Regions from separate parts of the Kribbella polygonati genome, predicted to be linked through region 2. Evidence: predicted binding sites of a transcription regulator. Region 2 holds the regulator's gene; the other holds the start of a gene.
The links. Region 2 encodes HrcA, which represses chaperone genes, less so after heat shock. Its sites were predicted from a motif close to TTGGCACTCGNNNNNNNCGAGTGCCAA; they were not measured.
Positions count from the first base shown of each region.

Region 1: a site for HrcA is predicted at 5,353-5,379, ahead of groES (co-chaperone GroES). Genes of this name have one in related genera too.

Region 1 is NZ_CP190129.1:7,565,839-7,576,783, forward strand. It holds gene tsaB (tRNA (adenosine(37)-N6)-threonylcarbamoyltransferase complex dimerization subunit type 1 TsaB) at 1-691, shown strand, start outside; gene ACQHIV_RS36295 (GNAT family N-acetyltransferase) at 688-1,137, shown strand; gene tsaD (tRNA (adenosine(37)-N6)-threonylcarbamoyltransferase complex transferase subunit TsaD) at 1,134-2,183, shown strand; gene ACQHIV_RS36305 (GNAT family N-acetyltransferase) at 2,180-2,626, shown strand; gene ACQHIV_RS36310 (alpha/beta hydrolase) at 2,623-3,336, shown strand; gene ACQHIV_RS36315 (class I SAM-dependent methyltransferase) at 3,560-4,729, opposite strand; gene ACQHIV_RS36320 (peptidoglycan-binding domain-containing protein) at 4,740-5,294, opposite strand; gene groES (co-chaperone GroES) at 5,509-5,805, shown strand; gene groL (chaperonin GroEL) at 5,923-7,542, shown strand; gene ACQHIV_RS36335 (N-acetyltransferase family protein) at 7,786-8,241, shown strand; gene ACQHIV_RS36340 (RNA polymerase sigma factor) at 8,279-8,881, shown strand; gene ACQHIV_RS36345 (CU044_5270 family protein) at 8,878-9,924, shown strand; gene shbA (RNA polymerase sigma factor ShbA) at 10,054-10,677, shown strand; gene ACQHIV_RS36355 (hypothetical protein) at 10,670-10,945, shown strand, end outside.
Region 2 is NZ_CP190129.1:3,665,077-3,676,021, forward strand. It holds gene ACQHIV_RS17410 (16S rRNA (uracil(1498)-N(3))-methyltransferase) at 1-694, opposite strand, end outside; gene dnaJ (molecular chaperone DnaJ) at 709-1,854, opposite strand; gene hrcA (heat-inducible transcriptional repressor HrcA) at 1,889-2,911, opposite strand; gene ACQHIV_RS17425 (Gfo/Idh/MocA family protein) at 2,961-4,064, opposite strand; gene ACQHIV_RS17430 (ThuA domain-containing protein) at 4,049-4,690, opposite strand; gene ACQHIV_RS17435 (EF-Tu/IF-2/RF-3 family GTPase) at 4,784-5,164, shown strand; gene ACQHIV_RS17440 (MBL fold metallo-hydrolase) at 5,175-5,942, shown strand; gene ACQHIV_RS17445 (NCS1 family nucleobase:cation symporter-1) at 6,187-7,716, shown strand; gene ACQHIV_RS17450 (DUF3097 domain-containing protein) at 7,726-8,550, shown strand; gene ACQHIV_RS17455 (DUF3376 domain-containing protein) at 8,525-10,945, opposite strand, start outside.

The DNA.
Region 1 (10,945 bases), 3.9 Mb from region 2:
CGGGGAGATCGTCGCGTCGTCGACGACCGTGGACGCGTTGCGGCACGGCGAGCTGCTGGCGCCGGCGATCGCGGCCGCGCTCGAGGGTGCGGGCGTGACGCCGCGCGACCTGACCGGGATCGCGGTCGGCGTCGGGCCAGGTCCGTTCACGGGGCTGCGGGTCGGGCTGGTGACCGCGCGGACGATGGGCGAGGTCCTCGGGATCGAGGTCGCCGGCGTGTGCAGCCTCGACGTACTCGCCCGGCAGTCGGCGTTGACGTCGCCGGTCGCGGTCGCCACGGACGCGCGCCGCAAGGAGATCTACTGGGCGCTGTACGACGGTCCCGCCGCGGACGGAAGCCGCCGCCGACTGGAAGGCCCGGCCGTGGGCAAGCCGGCCGAGGTCGCACACGTCCTATCCGGCCTGCCGGTGATCGGCCGCGGCGCGGCGCTGTACGCCGAGGCGCTGGGCATCGAGCCCTCCGGCGGAGCAGGCGGCGCACCCGCCGCCGACGGCGCGGGCGGCGGTGGCGCGGGCGCGGCCGGTGGCGGGGGCCTTGCGACCACGGTCGGTGGCGTCGCCGAGTATCCGTCGGCGGAGGTGTTGGCGATCGGGGTCGTGACGCGGACGCTGGAGGTTGTGGCGCCGGAGCCGCTGTACCTGCGACGGCCCGACGTGACCATGTCCAGCGGGCCGAAGAGTGTGCTGTGAGACCTGTGATCCGGGCGGCTGTCGCCGCCGACCTGCCTGCGCTTGTGGCGCTGGACGAGGTGTGCTTCGGGGCGACCGCGTGGAGCGAGGTGGCGTGGGCGGACGAGTTCGAACGGCTGACCGAGGACCGGGTGGTGCTGGTCGCGGACAGCGGGTCGGTCGTCGGGTACGTCGTACTGCTGCTGCCGCCGGTGGTTGAGGATGTGGTCGAGGTGCTGCGGATCGCGGTGGCGCCCGGCGAGCGGCGGACGGGCATCGGCGGGCAGCTGCTGACGATCGCCCTGGAACGCTGTACGGGAAGGACCGTTCTGCTGGAAGTTGCTGCGGGCAACGAGTCGGCGATCGGGTTGTACGCCGGGTTCGGGTTCGCGCAGATCAGCCGGCGGCGCGGGTACTACCCGGGCGGCGAGGACGCGGTGATCATGCGGTGGCGGGAGGAAGCATGAAGGAAGAGCCCCTGATCCTGGGGATCGAGACGTCGTGCGACGAGACCGGGGTCGGGATCGTGCGCGGGCAGACGTTGCTCGCGGACGCGGTCGCGTCGAGCGTCGAGGAGCACGCCCGGTTCGGTGGCGTCGTACCCGAGGTGGCCAGCCGGGCGCATCTCGAGGCGATGGTGCCGACGATCCGGCGCGCGTGCGAGACCGCGGGTATCGAGCCGACCGACGTGGACGCGGTCGCGGTGACCAGCGGACCCGGTCTGGCCGGTGCGCTGCTGGTCGGCGTCGCCGCCGCGAAAGGCCTCGCGGTCTCGCTGGACAAGCCGATCTACGGCGTCAACCACCTGGCCGCGCACGTCGCCGTCGACACCTTGGAGCACGGTGACCTGCCGAAGGGTTGCGTCGCGATGCTGGTGTCGGGCGGGCATTCGTCGCTGCTCGCGGTGGAGGACATCACCGACGGCGTCGTACCGATGGGCAGCACGATCGACGACGCGGCCGGCGAGGCGTTCGACAAGGTCGCGCGGGTGCTCGGGCTGCCGTTCCCGGGCGGTCCGTGGATCGACAAGGCCGCGCGGGACGGCGACCGGCTGTACGTGACCTTCCCGCGCGGGCTGACCTCGCAGCGGGACCTCGAGCGGCACCGGTTCGACTTCTCGTTCTCCGGGTTGAAGACCGCGGTCGCGCGCTGGGTCGAGGCGAAGCGCCGCGACGGTGCGGACGTGCCGGTGAACGACGTCGCGGCGGCCTTCCAGGAGGCGGTCTGCGACGTACTGACCCGGAAGGCGATCGACGCCTGCAAGGACCGCGGGTTCGAGCACCTGCTGATCGGCGGCGGCGTCGCGGCGAACTCGCGGCTGCGGGCGATGGCGTCGGAGCGTGCCGCGGCGGCCGGGATCGCCGTCCGGGTGCCGCGCCCCGGCCTGTGCACGGACAACGGCGCGATGGTCGCCGCCCTCGGTTCCGAGCTCGTGCGTGCCGGCCGTACGCCGTCACCGCTGGACCTTCCCGCCGACTCCTCGATGCCGATCACGGAGGTACTGAACAGATGAAGTGGACCGGGCCGGACGGCTTCGAGGCCGACGACAACGCCGAGCGCATCGACCCCGCGGTCGTGCAGGGGTTCCTGAGTACGTCGTACTGGGCGACCGGGATCCCGCACGAGGTGGTGCAGCGTGCGATCGCGGGGTCGCTGAACCTCGGGGTGTACGACGCGAACGGCGCGATGGTCGGGTACGCGCGGATGGTGACGGACCGGGCCACGTTCGCGTGGCTGGCCGACGTGTTCGTGCTGGAGTCGCACCGCGGGCACGGGCTGGGGCGGTTCGTGGTGTCCACGTTGCTGGAGCATCCGGAGCTGAAGGGGCTGCGGCAGGTCCTGCTGGCGACCGCCGACGCACACGAGCTCTACCGCTCGTACGGCTTCACCGAGACGCCGGCCGGGCGGATGATGGCGATCCGCAAGGACCCGGCCGAGCTGTACGCACGGCCGTGAGACGCCCGGGTGTCGACCTCGTCCGGCACCCGGCGGGGGCGACCGAACTGGTGCTCCTGGCGCATGGTGGCGAGGAGCACTCGAAGGCCGACCCACACCTGTGGCGACCGGCGTTGCTACGGATGTGGCCGTTCACCGCGGCGGCGCGCGCAGCCGCACCGGACGCCGCGATCGGGTTCGCCCGCTACCGCTTCCGCGGCTGGAACGAGCACGGCGACCCGGCCGCCGACCTGCGCACGGTGCTCGACCAACTCCCGTTCGACCGCGTGCTGCTGATCGGCCACTCGATGGGCGGCCGCGCGGTCGTTGCCGTCGGCCACCATCCGCGGGTGGGCGGGGTGCTGGCGCTGGCGCCGTGGTTGCCGTCCGGTGAGCCGCTCGTGGCGGTCCGGCCGCCGGTCACCTTCGTGCACGGCACAGACGACACGATCACGGATCCGGCGGGTACGGCGGCGTACGCGGGACGGCTGCGGGCGGCCGGGGCGGCGGTGACGACGTACGCGCTGGCCGGCGAGGGACACGCGATGCTGAAGCGCCCGAAGGACTGGAACCGGCTGGTGGCCGAGTTCGTCCGCGGAGGAGCGACCGGCGGCGGCGACAACCACCTCCCGGCGACGGGTGCGCAGGTCGTGCCGGCGGTGGTGGGGATCGGGGTGGCACGGGTGCGGTGGCCGGTGAAGGAAAGGTTTCGGGCAGAGGCCTGGGGGTGATGCGCACCGCTTGCTCCCAGGCGAACGGTCAGCGGCCAACCGGTTCCGGTTGTCAGCCTGACCACCCCAGATGAACACCCGGTGACGGATTAGTGGCGGGTCTCCGGGGAGCGCAGCAACGGACGCAGCACCTCGCCCGCCGGCAAGTCACCCGGAGACCCGCACGCGAGATCGATCATATGTTCGAATACGGGTCGAGCGCAACCCGTACCTGGAAGGACGATCAGGCGACCGGCAGGGTGGTCGTCACCCGCCGGCAGGAGTAGGCGACCGCGTCCCGGCCGATCCGCGTGACGATCAGCGTCGCGCTCGCGGATCCCTTCGGCGCGAGCTTCTTCCGCAGCTGGGCCGGGTCCAGGTCGACGCCGCGCTTCTTGATCTCCAGCGTCCCGATGCCCTGACCGCGGACCCACGCGCGAAGCGCCTTCTCCTTGTAGGGCAGCTCTTCCAGGACTTCGTACGCCGATGCCAGCGGAGTCGGGACGTACTTCGCTGCCGTCACATAAGCGATGCGCGGATCCAGCAGCCACCCGTCGACCGCCCCGGCGACGGCGGTGACGAGACCGGCCCGGACGACCGCGCCGTCCGGCTCGTAGATGTACCGCCCGACCGGACCCGCGTCCACCTCGGGTGCGTTCGTGACGGTCGCACCGCCTGGGAGGAGAGTGGCGCGGCGCCGGACACCTGTCGACAGGCGTCCGGACCAGAGGGCGGCCTCCTTCACCTCGCCGGCGTCGCTGATCCACTCGGCCTCCACGCCGTCCGGGATCGCGTCGTGCGGGATGCCGGGAGCGACCTTCACGCACGCGGTCCGTTCCAGCAGCGCGGTCACGAACGACCAGGGCGGCGCGTAGGCGTTGTGGTCGAACACCCGCCGTCCGTCCGCGCGACGAGCCGGGTCCGCGAATACCACGTCGTACGGCGTGAGGTCGGTGGACTCGGCGTCTCCCACCAGTACGTCGCCCGCCAGGTCCAGGGCGGCCAGGTTCGCACGGGCGGTGGCGGCTGTCTCCGGGTCGCGTTCTACGCCGGTGACCCGGAGTCCGGCGCGGGCGGCGGTGATGAGGTCGCCGCCGATGCCGCAGCCCAGGTCGACCAGGCTGGCGTTGGGTACGGCGGTTGCCAGGCGTTCGGCGCGGTGGGTGGCGACGGTGGTGCGGGTGGCTTGTTCCAGGCCGTCCGGGGTGAAGTACATGCGGCCGGCGTCAGGGCCGAACTTGGCGACGGCGCGGTGGCGCAGCGCGGCTTGGGTGACGGCGCTTGTGACCAGCGTGGCGTCGTACCGGCGTCTGAGCTTTTCCACCAGCTGCAGCTCGCTGCCAGGGCGGAAGTCGGCGCACGCGGCAGCCAGTACCTCGGCGCCCGGTCCGTCGAGCAACGCAGTGACAGTCACCCCGGCAACTCTAGAGGGGGCTGGAACAGGTCCTGCTCCAGCTGTGGGTCGCCATCGAGTAGAGCCGCCACTTCATGGCAGAACGCGTCTTTGGGCCGTAGACGCCGTCCGCCGTCAGGTGGTGCTTGGTCTGGACGGTTTTGACCGCGGCCCGGGTCTTGCTGCCGTAGATGCCGTCGACGGCGAGCTTGGTGCCGTAGCAGAAGTTCAGGTTGCGCTGGAGGATCAAGATCGCGGTCTCCGGATCACCTGTCCGATTCGCGCCGCGGTGCGGGTTGTCGCCGTACATGAGGGTGCAGTCGGTGCTGGTGCTGTCCAGCAGCGACGGCATGGGGATGCCCCAACCGCGGTTGACCGGCGCCAGTCGGGCGGACGTGCACTGCGGCAACGCGGCTGCCGCGCCCGGCTCGGCGGTGGGCTGCTGGGTCCGGGGAGCGGGGGTGGGCGCGCCGGACGCCGCGGGGGAGTGGTGCTTCGAGGCGTTGGCCGCGACGGCTCCGACGGCGACCGCACCGACCGCTGCCAGCAGGGCGACGGTCTTGCCGGACAGCTTGGGGAGCCGCATAGCAACATTCTGTACTGGGGCGGTCACGCGGGCCAGTACGTCTCAGGGTGAGATTCCTTTGGCACTCGAGTTGACCGAGTGCTAATCGCGGCCTAGATTCGGTGTTGGCACTCTCCGTGGGAGGGTGCCAGCGGTCCGGCCTCTGACCCCCGCGACGGCAGGGGAGCGCGACCACATGCCACAGACAAGCGAAATCGACCGTGGAGGTCAGCAAGTGTCGGTCACGATCAAGCCGCTCGAGGACCGTGTCCTCGTCGCGCCGCTCGAAGCCGAGCAGACCACGAAGTCCGGCCTGGTGATCCCGGACACCGCCAAGGAGAAGCCGCAGGAGGGCGAGATCCTCGCCGTCGGCCCGGGCCGGATCGACGACAACGGCAACCGCGTCCCGCTGGACGTCGCCGTCGGCGACAAGGTCATCTACTCCAAGTACGGCGGCACCGAGGTCAAGTACGACGGCCAGGACTACCTGATCCTGGGCGCCCGCGACATCCTCGCAGTCGTCAGCAAGTGACGACCGCCCGCTGTTCCTGACTGACACCGCCCCGGCTACCTCTGGTACCCGGGGCGGAGTGGGTCAGGGCAGCGGGAATCGCCGTACGGACATTTCAGAAAAGGACTGGTTTTCTTCATGCCGAAGATCCTCGAGTTCGACGAGAATGCCCGGCGCGCGCTGGAGCGCGGCGTCGACAAGCTCGCGAACACGGTCAAGGTGACGCTGGGGCCGAAGGGCCGCTACGTCGTCCTGGACAAGAAGTGGGGCGCCCCGACCATCACCAACGACGGTGTCACCGTCGCCCGTGAGGTCGAGCTGGACGACCCGTTCGAGAACCTTGGTGCGCAGCTCACCAAGGAGGTCGCCACCAAGACCAACGACATCGCCGGTGACGGCACCACCACCGCGACGGTGCTGGCGCAGGCGCTGGTGCACGAGGGCCTCCGGGCGGTCGCCGCGGGCGCCAACCCGATGGGTCTGAAGCGCGGTATCGAGGCGGCCGTCGAGGCCATCTCCGCCAAGCTGGTGGACACCGCGAAGCCGGTCGACGACAAGGGTGACATGGCCCACGTCGCGACCATCTCCGCCCGCGACGCCGAGATCGGCGCGCTGATCGCGGACGCGTTCGACAAGGTCGGCAAGGACGGTGTGATCACCGTCGAGGAGTCGAACACCTTCGGGACCGAGCTCGAGTTCACCGAGGGCATGCAGTTCGACAAGGGCTACATCTCGCCGTACTTCATCACCGACGCCGAGGCCGGCGAAGCGGTGCTGGAGGACCCGTACATCCTGATCCACCAGGGCAAGATCTCCGCGATCGCGGACCTGCTGCCGCTGCTGGAGAAGGTCGTGCAGTCCGGCAAGACGCTGCTGATCATCGCCGAGGACGTCGAGGCCGAGGCGCTGTCGACCCTGGTGGTCAACAAGATCCGCGGCAACTTCACCTCGGTCGCCGTCAAGGCGCCGGGCTTCGGTGACCGCCGCAAGGCGATGCTGGAGGACCTGGCCGCGCTCACCGGCGCGCAGGTCGTCGCCCCGGAGGTCGGGCTGAAGCTCGACCAGGTCGGCCTCGAGGTGCTCGGTTCGGCGCGCCGGATCGTGGTCTCGAAGGACAACACGACCGTTGTCGAGGGTTCCGGCAAGGCCGAGGACATCGAGGGCCGGGTCAGCCAGATCAAGTCCGAGATCGAGCGCACCGACTCCGACTGGGACCGCGAGAAGCTGCAGGAGCGGCTGGCCAAGCTGGCCGGCGGCGTCTGCGTGATCAAGGTCGGCGCGGCCACCGAGGTCGAGCTGAAGGAGAAGAAGCACCGGATCGAGGACGCGGTGTCCGCGACCCGGGCCGCGATCGAGGAGGGCATCGTCGCCGGCGGCGGCTCCGCTCTCGTGCACGCGTCCACCGTGCTGGACAAGGACCTCGAGCTCGACGGTGACGAGGCCACCGGCGTCCGGATCGTCCGCAAGGCGGTCGTCGAGCCGCTGCGCTGGATCGCCGAGAACGGCGGCTACGAGGGCTACGTGGTGACCTCCAAGGTCGCGGAGCTCGACTCCGGCAGCGGCTTCAACGCCGCCACCGGCGAGTACGGCGACCTGCTGGCGCAGGGCGTCCTGGACCCGGTCAAGGTGACCCGGTCCGCGCTCGCCAACGCCGGCTCGATCGCCGCGCTCCTGCTGACCACCGAGACCCTGGTGGTCGACAAGCCCGAGGAAGAGGAAGCCCCCGCGGCCGGTCACGGCCACGGTCACGGCCACTGATCCTCAGGTCGTAGTTCGACAGCACAGCACACACAGCACCGCCCGGCAGCCTCGGTTGCCGGGCGGTGCTGCCGTGTCCGGCCCCCGCCCGCCCCGTCCCGCCGGTCGCCCGTCCCGTCCCGCCTCTGGGGTCGGGCGACAAGCGGTGGTGGCTGAAGACAGGGAATAGCTTGTCGCGCGACACCGGGACCTGTCGTCACTCCCGGTTTCGGGGTGCGCACCGGGGTCTGGTGGGATGGGCGGGTGTTGATTCGGGAGCGGCGTGACGAGGATCTGCCGGTGTGTGTTGGGTTGTTGCGGGCTGTGCACGAGCGCGCTGGGTACCCGGTCAACTGGCCGGCCGATCCGGCAGGCTGGTTGACGCCGGAGGCGGCGCTCGGGGTCTGGGTGGCCGTCGACGACGGGCGGGTCGTGGGGCATGTGGCGCTGACGGCAGTGGGAGAGCGGGCCGAGGTGGAGCGGCTGTTCGTGGATCCGGGAGTGACCCGCCGGGGCATCGGGCGGCAACTACTGGACCACTGCGTCCAGGCGGCCGCCGAGCTCGGCCGGGAGCTGTCGCTGGAGGTCGTGGACAACCGCGGCGCCGCCGAACGCCTGTACCGCCGGGCCGGCTGGACCGAGACCGGCCGGACCCCGATCGACTGGGGCGGCGACCACGCCACCGAACTGATCCGCTTCCGCGCACCCGTCCTCGACTGACCGGGAACCGGATCGCGGGCATCGGGCAGAAGCAGGTATGCAGCCACCGCGAGCCACCACCCACCCGCCGCCGGACCTCGCGCCCGGCCCACCGGCCGATGCCGAACTCGTCCGGGCCGCCCGGCCCGAGGAGTTCGCCCACCTGTTCGACCGGTACGCCGTCACCATCCACCGCTACATCGCCCGCCGGCTCGGCCGGACCGAGGCCGACGACCTGCTCGGGCAGACCTTCCTGATCGCGTTCGAGCGCCGGCACCGGTACGCCGGTACCGCGGACGGCGCGCTGCCCTGGCTGTACGGCATCGCGACCAACCTGATCCGGCGCCGCCGGCGGGACGAGGTACGCCAGTACCGGGCGTACTCGCGGGCCGGCGACGACCGGCACCCGGACCTGCTCGCCACCGACGTGGCGGCCCGGGTGGACGCGGCGTCAGCGTCCCGCCTGCTGACCGGCGTACTCGCCCGGCTGCGGCCGGCCGAACGCGACGTACTGCTGCTCTACGCCTGGGAAGACCTGTCCTACGCCGAGATCGCGCTGGCGCTGGACCTGCCGATCGGCACCGTCCGCTCCCGCCTGCACCGAGCCCGTCGAGCCCTTCGCTCCGCGCTCGGACCCGACTTCGAGGAGAACCCGTCATGACCGAGATCGACCTGCTGAAACGCGTCCGCGACGACGTCCCGGACCCCGACCCGTACGTCCTGGCCCGCACCCGCCGCCTGCTCACCGCGCCCGAACCGGCCAAGCCTCGCCGGGCCGTACCGCCGCGGGTCCTGGTCGCCAGTGGGCTGGCGCTCACGCTGGCCGGCGGTTTCCTGATCGCCGACGTGGTCACCCGCAACCACGCCGCACCGCTCGGCGCCACCGCCGACGCCGGCACCTTCCTGAGCGACGCGGCCGCCCGGATCGGCTCGAACCCGGACACGCCGATCCCGCCCGGGCACTTCCGCCAGATCACCGTGCAGTCCTCGACGATCGACACCTTCACCGCGAACCCAGACCTCCGGGCGACGGTCTTCAGCCGCGGTGACAAGTGGATCCCGGCCACGCCCACGGCGCGGTACGTGCAGCAGGGCACGAAGCTCGTCCGGGTCGAGTTCCCGAGCGCGGCCGCCCGTACAGCGGCGCGGAAGCTGGCGCCCGAACTGTTCGCCACGCCCGGCCGGACGACGACCGGCTACGCGATCTGCAGCGACCCGGTCGGGGCGTTGAACCAGTCCAGCACCCGGTGCGCGGCCAGTTGGACGACGCCGACACCGGACTTCCTGGCCAAGCTCCCGCGTGATCCCGACGCGCTGCTCGCCGCGCTCCGCGCGGACACCACCGGGGTCGGCCACCCGTCGCCGCCGGATTTCCGGGCCTTCCTGCACCTGTCCACGGTCCTGGGCTCCGGGCTGGTGCCGGCCGACCTGCGGGCCGCGCTGTACCGGGCCGGCGCCAAGATCCCCGGCGTGCAACTGCTGGACGACGTGGTCACGCTGGACGGCCGGCACGGCCGCGCGATCGGCTTCACCGACCAGGACATCCGCAAGGAGCTGATCATCTCCCCGGCGAACGGAGCGTTCCTCGGTGGACAGGATGTGATCGTCCCCGGCCACCACGCTCCCGGGCTCCGGACCGGCGACGTGCTCTCGGCGTACGCCGTCAGCACCCGCATTACCGCGACGCAGCCCGCGGTGAGGTAGCTAACCGGCCAGTAGTGACAGATTGTGATCAAAACAAGGGCTTGACCTTGACTTGACACTAGGCAACCGGAGACGAGGGCCGTACCATCTTTCAGGCTGACCGGTCTGGAAATCACGAGGGGGCGAGGGGTGACAGAGGTCAAAGTGCCTGACACCCACGACCGGGTCGAGCTCAGGGATCTTGCCGCGCTGGCCGGCGACGGGGACCGTACAGCTCTCAATGACCTGCTCACCAGGGTGCGCGCTGTGGCGCACCGTTACGTACGGTCCCGCCTGTGGACCTATCCGGGCGGCGCCGACATGGTCGACGACGTCGCTCAAGAGGTATGTGTCGCGGTGTTCGGCGCGCTGAGCCGGTACCGCGACGAGGGGAGGCCTTTCGAGGCTTTCGTCTACGGGATCGCGGCCCGCAAGGTCGCCGATGCCCAGCGTGCGTTCGCGGTCGCCGACGTCTCGACGCCGGACCTGCCGGACGGCGCGGACGAGTCACCGACGCCGGAGGAGCGTGCGGTTCGGCAGTCCGAGGTCCAGCATGCCTGGGGGCTGATGGAGAAGCTGCCGGAGAAGCTGCGCGAGATTCTGCGCCTGCGCGTCGTTGCGGGGATGTCAGCCGAGGAGACCGGCCGGGCACTGGGGATGACACCGGGGGCGGTGAGGGTCGCACAGCATCGGGCGTTGATCACGCTCAGGGGGTTCGTGGGGCATGAAGCACAGTTGGAACGAGCAGCAGCAGGGGAGGGGCATCATGGCTGACCGTTTCGATCTCGACGCGATTGAGGCCGATGACGCACTGCTCGATCTGCTGGCTGCCGGTGGGGAGTCCGCCCGTCTGGCGGGTGAGCACGACCCGGCCGTCGCCTTGCTGGCCGAGCTGCGGCTGGCGGTGGAGGTCGAGGACGAGCTCCCGGTGGAGACCATCGACGATCCGGAGACCTTCCTGGCGCGTTGCGCCGCGCTGAACCCGATCACCGACCCGTTCGCCCGCAAGGTGGCGACCCGCGGTCTGGCGTTCGGCGTCGCC
Region 2 (10,945 bases):
GCAGGGCGGCGGCAGCGGCGACGCCGGCCGTCGAGGTGCGCAGTACCGTGTCGCCGAGGCGGATCGGGGTGGCGGCGAACGCGGCCAGCTCGGCCGGGGCGATGCCGCCTTCGGGGCCGATCACCAGCACGATGTCGCCGGCCGGCGGCGTCTCCAGGGAGGCCAGCGGGGTGGTGGCTTCTTCGTGCAGTACGACGGGGAGCGCCGCGGCGGCGAGGCGCTGCGCGACGTCGGCCGTCGTGGCGAGCGGGGCGACCTCGGCGAACCAGGTGCGGCGGGACTGCTTGCTCGCCTCGAACGCCCAGGCCTGCCACTTCGCGAGCATCTTCTCGACCCGCTCCGGGTTCGCCCGGAACTGGCTGCGCTCGGCGTTCCACGGCACGATCACGTCGACGCCGACCTCGGTCAGCATCTCCACCGCGAGCTCGGCCCGCTCCCCCTTGGGCACCGCCTGCACCACAACCACCCGCGGGTCGTACGCCGGAGTCGTCCCGCGCGCGTCGACCGCCACCGTCACGCCCGTCTTGGCAGCCGCAACCACAGCCCCCTCGGCCCACCCGCCCCGCCCGTCGGTCAGCCGAACCCGCTCACCGGCCCCGATCCGCCGTACGACGGCAGCATGCCGCCCCTCGGCACCGTCGAGCACCAGCTCCTCCCCGACCAGCTCGGGGAGGAAGAACACCGCGACACCCACCGGCAGGCGCGTTTCTAGTGCGCGCCGAAGGCGTCGCGGAGGCGGCCGAAGACGCCCTTGTGGGTGGCTTGGACCTGGCCCTGGGGGCGTTCCTCGTCGCGGGCCACGGCGAGCTGGCGGAGCAGGTCGGCCTGGGCGTCGTCGAGGCGGGTCGGGGTCTCGACGATCACCTGGACGATCAGGTCACCGCGCCCGGCGTGCCGCAGCCGGGGTACGCCGCGCGCCGTCAGCGTCTGCGTCGTCCCGGACTGGGTACCGGGCCGGACCTCCAGCGGCGTCGTCTCGCCCTCCAGCGTCGGCAGGTCGATCGTGGTGCCGAGCGCGGCCGCCGTCATCGGCAGCGTGACCGTGCAGTGCAGGTCGTCGCCGTTCCGGGTGAAGATCTCGTGCGGCTCGACCTCGATCTCGACGTACAGGTCGCCGGCCGGGCCGCCGCCGGGGCCGACCTCGCCCTGGCCGGACAGCTGCACCCGCGTCCCGCTGTCGACGCCGCCGGGGATCTTCACGGTGACCGTACGGCGGGACCGCACGCGCCCGTCGCCGGAGCACTCGACGCACGGGTTCGGGATGGTCGTCCCGTAGCCGCGGCAGTTCGGGCAGGGGCGCATCGTCCGCACCTCGCCGAGGAACGACCGCTGCGTGTGCGTCACCTCGCCGCGCCCGTGGCAGATCTCGCAGGTGACCGGCTCGGACCCGGCCGCCGCGCCGGACCCGCTACAGGTCGGGCACAGTACGGCGGTGTCGACCTTGAGCTCCCGCGTCGTACCGAAGGCCGCCTCGGCCAGGTCGATCCGGAGCGGGATCAGCGCGTCCTGGCCGCGCCGGGTCCGCGGCCGCGGCCCGCGGGTCGCGCCGCCGGTCTGGCCGAAGAACGCGTCCATGATGTCGGTGAACGTGAACGCCTGCCCGAAGCCCGCGGCCCCGCCCGGCCCGCCGGCCGCGGACGCGAACGGGTCGCCGCCGAGGTCGTGCATCTGCCGCTTCTGCGGGTCGCTGAGCACCTGGAACGCGCGCCCGATCTCCTGGAACTTCTGGTGCGCGTCCTCGGAGTCGTTCACGTCCGGGTGGTACTGGCGCGCCAGCTTGCGGTACGCCTTCTTGATCTCGTCCGGTGACGCGTCACGGCTGACACCTAGGACGGCGTAGTAATCGGTGCTCATACTCCAGACCAGGGGGTTGTCTTCATCAGATTCGTCATGATTCAGCCAGGATCTGGCTGACATAGCGCGCGACGGCCCGTACGGCGCCCATCGTGCTGGGGTAGTCCATGTGCGTCGGCCCGACGATGCCCAAAGTGGCGAGCACCTCCGACTTCGAGCCGTACCCGGTCGCGACCACCGACGTGGTGGCCAGCTCCTCGAACGGGTTCTCGTGACCGATCCGGACGGTCAGCGTCTGCGGGTTGGTCGCCTCGCCGAGCAGCTTGAGCAGGATCACGTGCTCCTCGAGCGCCTCCAGCACCGGCTTCACGTTGCGCTCGAAGTCGTCGCCGTACCGGGTCAGGTTGGCGGCGCCGCCGACCGCGATCCGCTGCTCGCCGACCTCGTCGGTGAACGCCTCGAACAGCGTCGTGACGATCGACGACACCAGCGACCGGTCGCCGGGCGCGAACAGGTCGGGCACGCTCGCGAGCGCCGTCGCCGCGTCGGTCAGTCGCTGACCGGCGAGTGCCGTGTTCAGCCGGGAGCGCAGGTCCGCGGTCAACTGCTCGTCGACGTCGTGCGGGTGCTCGACGATCCGCTGCTCGACCCGGCCGTTGCTGGTGATCACCACCAGCAGCAGCCGGCGCGGCGTCATCGTGACCACCTCGATGTGCCGCACGCTCGACCGGTTCAGCGACGGGTACTGCACGATGGCGACCTGGCGGGTGATCTGGGCGAGCAGCCGGACGGTACGCCGGACCACGTCGTCCAGGTCGACCGCACCGGCCAGGAACGACGTGATCGCCTTCTTCTCCGCCGTCGACAGCGTCTTGACCGTGCTCAGCTTGTCGACGAACAGCCGGTAGCCCGCGTCGGTCGGGATCCGGCCGGCGCTGGTGTGCGGCTGGGTGATGTACCCCTCCTCCTCCAGTGCCGCCATGTCGTTACGCACGGTGGCCGGTGAGACACCGAGGTTGTGCCGGTCGACCAGTGCCTTCGACCCGATCGGCTCGTGGGTCGCGACGTAGTCCTCGACGATGGCGCGGAGCACATCCAGCTTGCGGTCGTCCAGCACGCGCACCACCCTTTCAGACCCTTGGCACTCAGTCGTTCAGAGTGCCAGTCTAGGCGGTCTCGGGCGAGGCTCCCAACGGAACGGGCGCCGGACGCGTCACGGTACTCGCCACATCGAGCGGCTGATCCTGGACGGCGGAGTCGATGAACGACTCCAGTACGTCGAGCACGTGGTACCCCAGCTCCCCCGACGCCCGGTGCGGCTCGCCGGTGCGCAACGCCCGGGCCATGTCCGCGACACCGACCCCGCGGCCGGCTCCGGCGTACCCGCCCGCGACCGGCACCTCGGTCCACTCGCGCTGCTCCGGGGTGACGATCTCGACGGTCCCGTCGAAGCCGTTCGGGTCCGGCACGGACAGGCTGCCGTCCGTCCCGTGGACCTCGATCCGGGGCAGCCGCCCGGCCCAGACGTCGAACGACATCAGCACGGTGGTCAGCGCGCCCGACTCGTGCTCCAGTACGCCGGTGACGTGCGTCGGCACCTCGACGTCGAACACGGTCCCGGCGCGGGGGCCGGTGTGGATCTTCCGCTGCTGCTTCGCCCGGCCGGCGCGGGCGGTGACCCGGACGACCGGCCCGAGCAGCGTGACCAGGCTGGTGACGTAGTACGGGCCCATGTCGAGGACCGGGCCGCCGCCGGGCTTGTAGTAGAACTCGGGCGCCGGGTGCCACAGCTCGTGGCCGGGCGTCACCATGAACGCGGTCGCCGCGTGCGGGATGCCGATGTCGCCGCGGTCGATCACGGCACGGGCCGTCTGGGTGCCGGTGCCGAGGACCGTGTCCGGCGCGCAGCCGATCCGCAGGTCGTTGGCGGCGGCGTACTTCAGCAGCGGCTCCGCCTCGGCGCGGTCCATCGCCAGCGGCTTCTCGCCGTACACGTGCTTGCCCGCGGCCAGCGCGGCCTGGTGTACGGCGGCGTGGGCGGCCGGGATCGTGAGGTTGAGGACGATGTCGACGTCGTCGGCGGCGTACAGCTGCTCCGGTGACAGCGCGCGGATGCTCGGGTTCTGGTCCGCGATCGCCTGCGCGCGCGCGACGTCCAGGTCCGCGACGGCGACCACGTCGACGCCGGGGAGCTTGGCCAGGTGGTCGAGGTACGTGCCGGAGATGACGCCGGTCCCGACGATGCCGATTCCGGTCACTTGCTCGCCCACAGCAGCCCCCGCTCGATGATCGTCCGGACCTCGGGCGTCTCCAGGTCGTCCAGCTTGTGGCCGACCGTGCAGACGAAGACCTTGCCCTCGCCCCAGGTACGGGTCCAGATCGCCGGCATCACGGCGCCCTCGATCCACGGGTAGTCCGGGTGCGCCTCGAACGTGGTGGTGGCCAGCACGTTGTTGGTCGGGTCGGCGTGCACGTAGTACTGCTCGGTGTGGACGTCGAAGTGCTTGATGCCTTCGACGATCGGGTGGTCGGCAATGATGTCCACCCGGTAGTCGGTGAAGCCGTGCGGGTGCGAGATGAACTGGCCGCCGGTGATGAAGCTGTAGTCGACGTTCTTGCGGAACGAGTCCGCGATCCCGCCGTGCCAGCCGGCGAACCCGGTTCCGCGCCGGATCGCCGCCTCCAGGCCCTTGAAGTGGTCGTTCTCGATCTCGCTCATCGTCACGCACTGAACGACGAGGTCGACGCCGTCCAGGTCGAGGTACGCCGCGGTGCTGTCCGAGACCGTCACCTCGTAGCCGTTCTCCTTCAGGTACGGGATGAACAGGTCGGTCGCCTCGACCGGCGAGTGCCCCTCCCAGCCACCCCGGACCACAACCGCACGTCGTGTCGTCACACCGGCCACCCTTCGAAAGTTTCGGAGTTCCGTTCGGAACACTTGCGACCTTAAGTCGAAGGGAGAGGGCTTGCCAACCACTACTCTCAAGGCATGGGCTGGAAGTTCTGGAAGCGGTCGAATCCGATGGATCCACAGGAGATGCTGGCGCGCGGGCACGCGCAGCCGAACAGCTTTCCGGAGCGCCCGCAGGACACCCTGCCGGTGGGGTCGTTCGGGCTGACGGTCGAGGACGTGTTCTCGATCACCGGGCGCGGGACCGTGGTCACCGGGCGGGTGCAGACCGGGATGGTGTCGGTCGGCGAGCAGGTCATGATCAGCCGCGCCGGGCAGCCGCTGCTGCAGGTCGAGGTGACCGGGGTCGAGATGTTCCGCAAGACCATGCGGACCGCGAAGGCCGGCGACAACGTCGGCCTGCTGCTCCGCGGCGTCAAGCGGGACCAGGTGGCGAGGGGCGACGTACTCAGCAAGTAATGTCGAGCGCATGAGTTGGCAGGAGCTCGGCGACCGCACCTGGGTCCGCCGGTACGACGAATGGGACCTGAACGTCGGCCTGGTCGCCGGCACGGACGGTGCCGTGGTGATCGACACCCGCGCGACCGCCGACGAGGCCGAGCAGCTCCGCGAGCACATCCGCGAGGTCACCGACCTCCCGGTGAAGTGGGTCGTCAACACCCACGCGCACTTCGACCACGTGAACGGCAACGGCGTCTTCGAAGGCGCCGAGGTCTTCCTGCACGAGAACGCCGCCGCCGAGGAGAACCTGGCCGGTACGACGTTCGCGGCCGCGAAGGTGATCGACCTCGGTGACCGCCGCGTCGAGCTGCTGTGGGTCGGCAACGGGCACACGTCCGGCGACACCGTGGTCGCGGTGCCGGACGTCGAGGTGTTCTTCGTCGGCGACCTGCTCGAGGAGTCGGCGCCGCCGTCGTACGGCGCGGACTCGTTCCCGCTGGAGTGGCCGGACACGATCCAGGCCGTGGTCGGGATGATGCCGCCGACCGTGCGGATCGTCCCGGGTCACGGCGCGGTCGTCGACCTGGAGTTCGCGCACGACCAGGCGATCGAGCTGGGCAAGGTCGCGAACCTGATCTCGTCGCTGCACCACGCCGGCACCTCGCTGGACGACGCCCTGCGAAGCACCGAGGACTGGCCCTGGCCGGTCGAGAAACTCCAGGACGCCATCCGCCGCGGCTACGCCGCACTCGGCACCCCACAACGCCCGAGCCTCCCGTTGCTCGGTCCTGGATAGGTGGTGTCCGGTAATTCCGCGCCGTAGCGAGGAGGTGCCCGGTGCGGTAGCTCGGCGTGCGGGGGCGAAGGTCTCGATGCGGAGCATCGTGGCCTTTGCACCCGTGCGGCGAGGTGCCGTGCCGGGTGCCCCGCAGTAGGCGGGGAATTGCCGGACACCACCTAGGCCCTTTCCGTTGACATCGGGTCGCCGGTCGCGCAACTTGTTCGGAACGGACTTCGCCCGACCGGATGGGGTGGGACCTATGGCCATACAGACCGTTCATCCCGACGGACGCGTCGAGCTGACAGATTCCGAAGCACTCCGAGGCAGTCCGTACGCGAACGCCGAGCTGGCCCCGACGCGGTTGCCCGAGCGGACCTGGACGACGTACAACTACGCCGCGCTGTGGATGGGGATGGCGCACAACATCCCGAGCTACCTGCTCGCGTCCGGGCTGGTCGCGCTCGGGATGAACTGGCTGCAGGCGTTCCTCACGATCACCCTCGGGAACCTGATCGTCCTGGTCCCGCTGCTGCTGAACAGCCATGCGGGCACGAAGTACGGCATCCCGTTCCCGGTGTTCGCGCGGGCCTTCTACGGCGTCCGCGGCGCGAACTTCCCCGCGCTGCTGCGCGCGTTCATCGCCTGCGGCTGGTTCGGGATCCAGACCTGGATCGGCGGCCAGGCGATCTTCGTGATCGTCGGCGAGCTGCTCGGCAGGAGCTGGACCGAGGCGTCCGCGATCGGCGGTCACCCGTGGACGATGTGGGTGAGCTTCCTGTTCTTCTGGGCCCTGCAGATGGTGCTGATCTTCCGCGGCATCGAGGGCCTGCGCCGGTTCGAGAACTGGGCGGCGCCGCTGGTCACGATCGCGTTCGTCGCGTTGATGGTGGCGATCCTGGTGAAGGCCGGCGGCTTCGGCCCGATCCTGTCGCAGCCGTCGAAGCTCGGCTGGGGACCCGACTTCTGGAAGATCTTCGCGCCGTCGCTGATGGGCATGATCGCGTTCTGGGCGACGCTGTCGCTGAACATGCCGGACTTCACCCGGTTCGGGAAGGGCCAGCGGGCGCAGGTGTGGGGCCAGGTGATCGGGCTGCCGACCACGATGTCGTTCATCGCGCTGGTCTCGATCATCACCACGTCCGGGACCGTCGTGCTCTACGGTTCGGCGATCTGGGACCCGGTCGAGCTCACCCGCCGGTTCCAGAACCCGGTGATCGTCACGATCGGCCTGATCACGGCGATCCTCGCGACGATGTCCTGCAACGTCGCGGCGAACGTCGTGAGCCCGTCGTACGACTTCGCGAACGCGCTGCCGCGCTGGCTGAACTTCCGCACCGCGGGCCTGCTCACCGGCGTGGTCGGGATCGTCATCCAGCCGTGGCGGCTGATCTCGGACCCGTCGATCTACATCTTCGTCTGGCTGTCGTTCTACGGCGGCCTGCTCGCGTCGGTGGCCGGCGTACTGATCGCCGGGTACTGGCTGATCGACCGAACGAACCTGCAACTCGCCGACCTCTACAAGGTGGACGGCCGGTACTGGTACACAGCCGGCTGGAACTGGCGTGGCGTGGTCGCGACCCTGTTCGGCTCGGTGCTCGCGGTCGGCGGCGCGTACTCGAACCCGGGCGCCGGCCCGTTCCCGCAGAACGGCCTGATCCCGTTCCTCAAGCCGCTGTACGACTACTCCTGGGCGATCGGTCTGGCCGCCGGGTTCCTCGCGTACTTCGTCCTCACACTGACCGCGCCGAACCGCCAGTCGACGGCCACGCACGCGGCTCCCACTTATTAGCATGGGCGAGTGGCTGACAGGTATGGGAACGACGTACTCGCGGGTGACTGGCGCAAGCCCAAGAACGGGCGGACCGTCGAGGTCGAGATCGAGAAGGGCATGGTCGTCGAGGAGCCCAGCTCCGGGTTCGTCGGCGCGATCGTGCGCTGGGAGCACGGCGTCGTCGACCTCGAGGACCGGCACGGGAAGATCCGTACCTATCCGCTCGGGCCGGGGTTCTGGCTGGACGGCAAACCGGTCAGCCTGAAGCCGCCGAAGAAGGCCGGTCCGGCGAAGAAGACCCGAACCGCGTCCGGTTCGGTGGCCGTCGACAACGTCCGCGCCAAGGTCGCCCGGGCGAGCCGGATCTACGTCGAGGGCCGGCACGACGCGGAGCTGGTCGAGAAGGTCTGGGGCGACGACCTGCGGATCGAGGGCGTCGTGGTCGAGTACCTCGAAGGCGTCGACGACCTGGTCGAGATCGTCAACCGGTTCCAGCCCGGCCCGGGCCGGCGGCTCGGCGTACTCGTCGACCACCTGGTCGAGGGCTCGAAGGAGTCGAAGATCGCCGCGCAGGTCAGCAACCGCTACGTGCTGGTCGTCGGGCACCCGTTCATCGACATCTGGGAGGCCGTCAAGCCGGCGTCGGTCGGGATCAAGGCGTGGCCGCGGATTCCGCACGGGCAGGACTGGAAGAAGGGCGTGCTGCAGTCGTTCGGCTGGCCGGCCACCGACCAGGCCGACGTCGCCGCAGCCTGGAAACACATCCTGTCGAAGGTGAACAGCTTCGCCGACCTCGACCCGGCGCTGCTCGGCCGGGTCGAGGAGCTCATCGACTTCGTGACTCTGGACTGATCGGCGGCATCCGCTGCTCCAGCCAGCCGCGGATCCGGCGGCGGGTACGGCGGACGTACCAGGTGATCGCGCCGAGAACGGCGCTGAGGGCGAGGATCGCGCCGGCCAGTACGGCGGCGACCAGCCGCAGCGGGCCGACCGCGGCGGCGACCACCAGCAGCACGATCCCCACCGCGGCTGTTGCCAGCGGCAACCATGGCTCGAAGACCGGCGGCCGTTGCGCGGGCGTCAGCTTGGCGCCGCGGACGGTCCGCTCCCACACCGCCTCCCGGGCCGGCTCGGTGAACCAGCGCGCGGTCCGCAGCAGCCACGAGCCGGGCTGGTGCTTCCGCCCGGCGGCCGCCTTCACCCAGTCGCCGACCTGCGGGCCGAGTCCGCCGGAGACGTCGACCATCCGGTCCGCGAGGCCCTTGGTGATCGCGCGGCCCTCGGGTGAGGCGTTCAGCTCGTCCCGCATCGTCAGCAACGCGCTCATCCCGGCGTCGACCGGGAAGTCCCGGGCCAGCCGCTCGATCCGCTCGGCGACCGCGTCCAGCTGCCAGCCCTCGGCCTGCAGCACCTGGTGCTGGGTCTCGCGGATCCAGTCCGCGTCCGCGCCGAGCATCGCGCCGAGGTGCGCGACGCAGTGCAGCCGGCCCATCAGCCAGTCCCACCGCCGCCAGTCCGCGGCTCCGAACGCGCCGAAGTGCCCGACCTGGCTGCCGTACAGGATCCGGTCGTTGAGCTCGTTCGCGATCGACCCTTCCTGCAGGTCGTCGAGCACCGCGAGCGGGATGTCCGGCCCGAGCCGGAGGAACTGGAACGGCGCACTGCGCTGCTCAGGCGTGCGCGCCGACGTACACCGGGACACGATCTCGACGTCGAGCGCGAGGTCCACCAGCTCCTGGCCGACGCTCCTGGTCAGGCCTGCGAACGCGTCGCCGAGCGTGCGCTGGATCTGCAGCTGCTCGAAGATGTCGTTCAGCCCGACCGCGACTGCCTCCGCGCCGCCGGCCGGGCGCAGGTCGAGATGCGCGGCCGCCAGCTGCACGTCGAGGGCGTCGCGGACCGCCTGCACCTTCAGCAGACAGTCGCTCGCCGCAGTCAGCCGCTTCTCCAGCGCGGCACGTCCGACCCGCGGGGCCGCGCTGATCTCGGTCCGCAGCGAACGCAGGATCAGCCGGACGATCCGTTCCGCCGAGCCGGTCCCCCACAGCCAGACCGGCTTGCCGTCGGCGTCCTCGTGCAGCGCGGTCGTCGACCCGTCCGGCGCGGGCACCCACGGGTGTTCGGTCCGCAGGACCTCGTCGATCTCGGTCTCCGACAGCGCGGTCGCGGCGTCCAGGACGGTCGACTGGTCATGGCTCGCGATCGTCACCGCCTCCCACACGCCGCCGGCCGCCCGGCCCCGCGAATACGCCGGTTGCAGCGCGGTGGCCGCGGCCCGCAGCCGGGTCCGCTCGTCCGGTTGCTCCAGGCAACGGTCGAAGAGCCGCTGGGTGTCGGACCAGGACGCGTCCGCCTCCAGCAGCAGGCGTTCGAGCTGCTCGACGTCCGACCGGAAGTCCACCTCGCGCGGGAACTGCACCGCGGACAGCGCGGACACCCGCCAGCTCGGCTCCTTCGCCGCGGGCAGGGCGGTCGCCGCGTGCCCGATCCCGGCGGACGGTACGACGTACAGCACGTAGCGGGTCGCCTTGCTGGTGACCGGGCGGCGGGCGACGACGTCGAGCACCGGGCCGAACGGCGCGTTGTCGAGTACGCCGCCGTCGATCAGCCAGGCGCCGGCCTCGGCCGGACCGGGACGCAGCCGCGGCGGCTGGGCGGCCAGCTCGGGTGTCTCCAGTACCGGGCCGAACGCGGCCGGGAACGACGCGGACGCCCGCGCCGCACGCGCCAGCAGCTCGGTGTCCTTCAGCCCGTTCTTGTCCTCGGTGACGAACTTCCGCTTCGCCCCGTCGTACGTCGGCGCGTCCTCGCTGGTGAAGCCGTACAGATACCGGTGATCCGGTACGACGAACGCCTGGCCGGCCGCGTCCTTCGCCTCGAACTGCTGCACGCCGAGGCCGGACGCGGTCACGAACAACGTCACCGGCTCCTCGGCGGAGCTCTCGCCCGCTTCGGCGACGTCCTTGAGCAGGCCCTCGACCTGCTTCAGGAAGTACTTGCCGTCGAGCACCGACGGCGACTTCACGCCCGCGGACGGGACCAGCTTGCCGACGTCGAGGGACCCGAGCGCGACCCACTTCTGCCGCAGCCACGGGCCGTTCTCGCTGTCCGGGTCGAGGGTCGACCCGTTCGCGATCGCGGTCGCCAGCAAGGACCCGTTCAGGCCGCCGGCGCTCGTTCCCGCGATCACGTCGACGACGATCCGCCGCTGTTCGTCGCCGCGCCGGCACAACTCCCGCCACCGGTC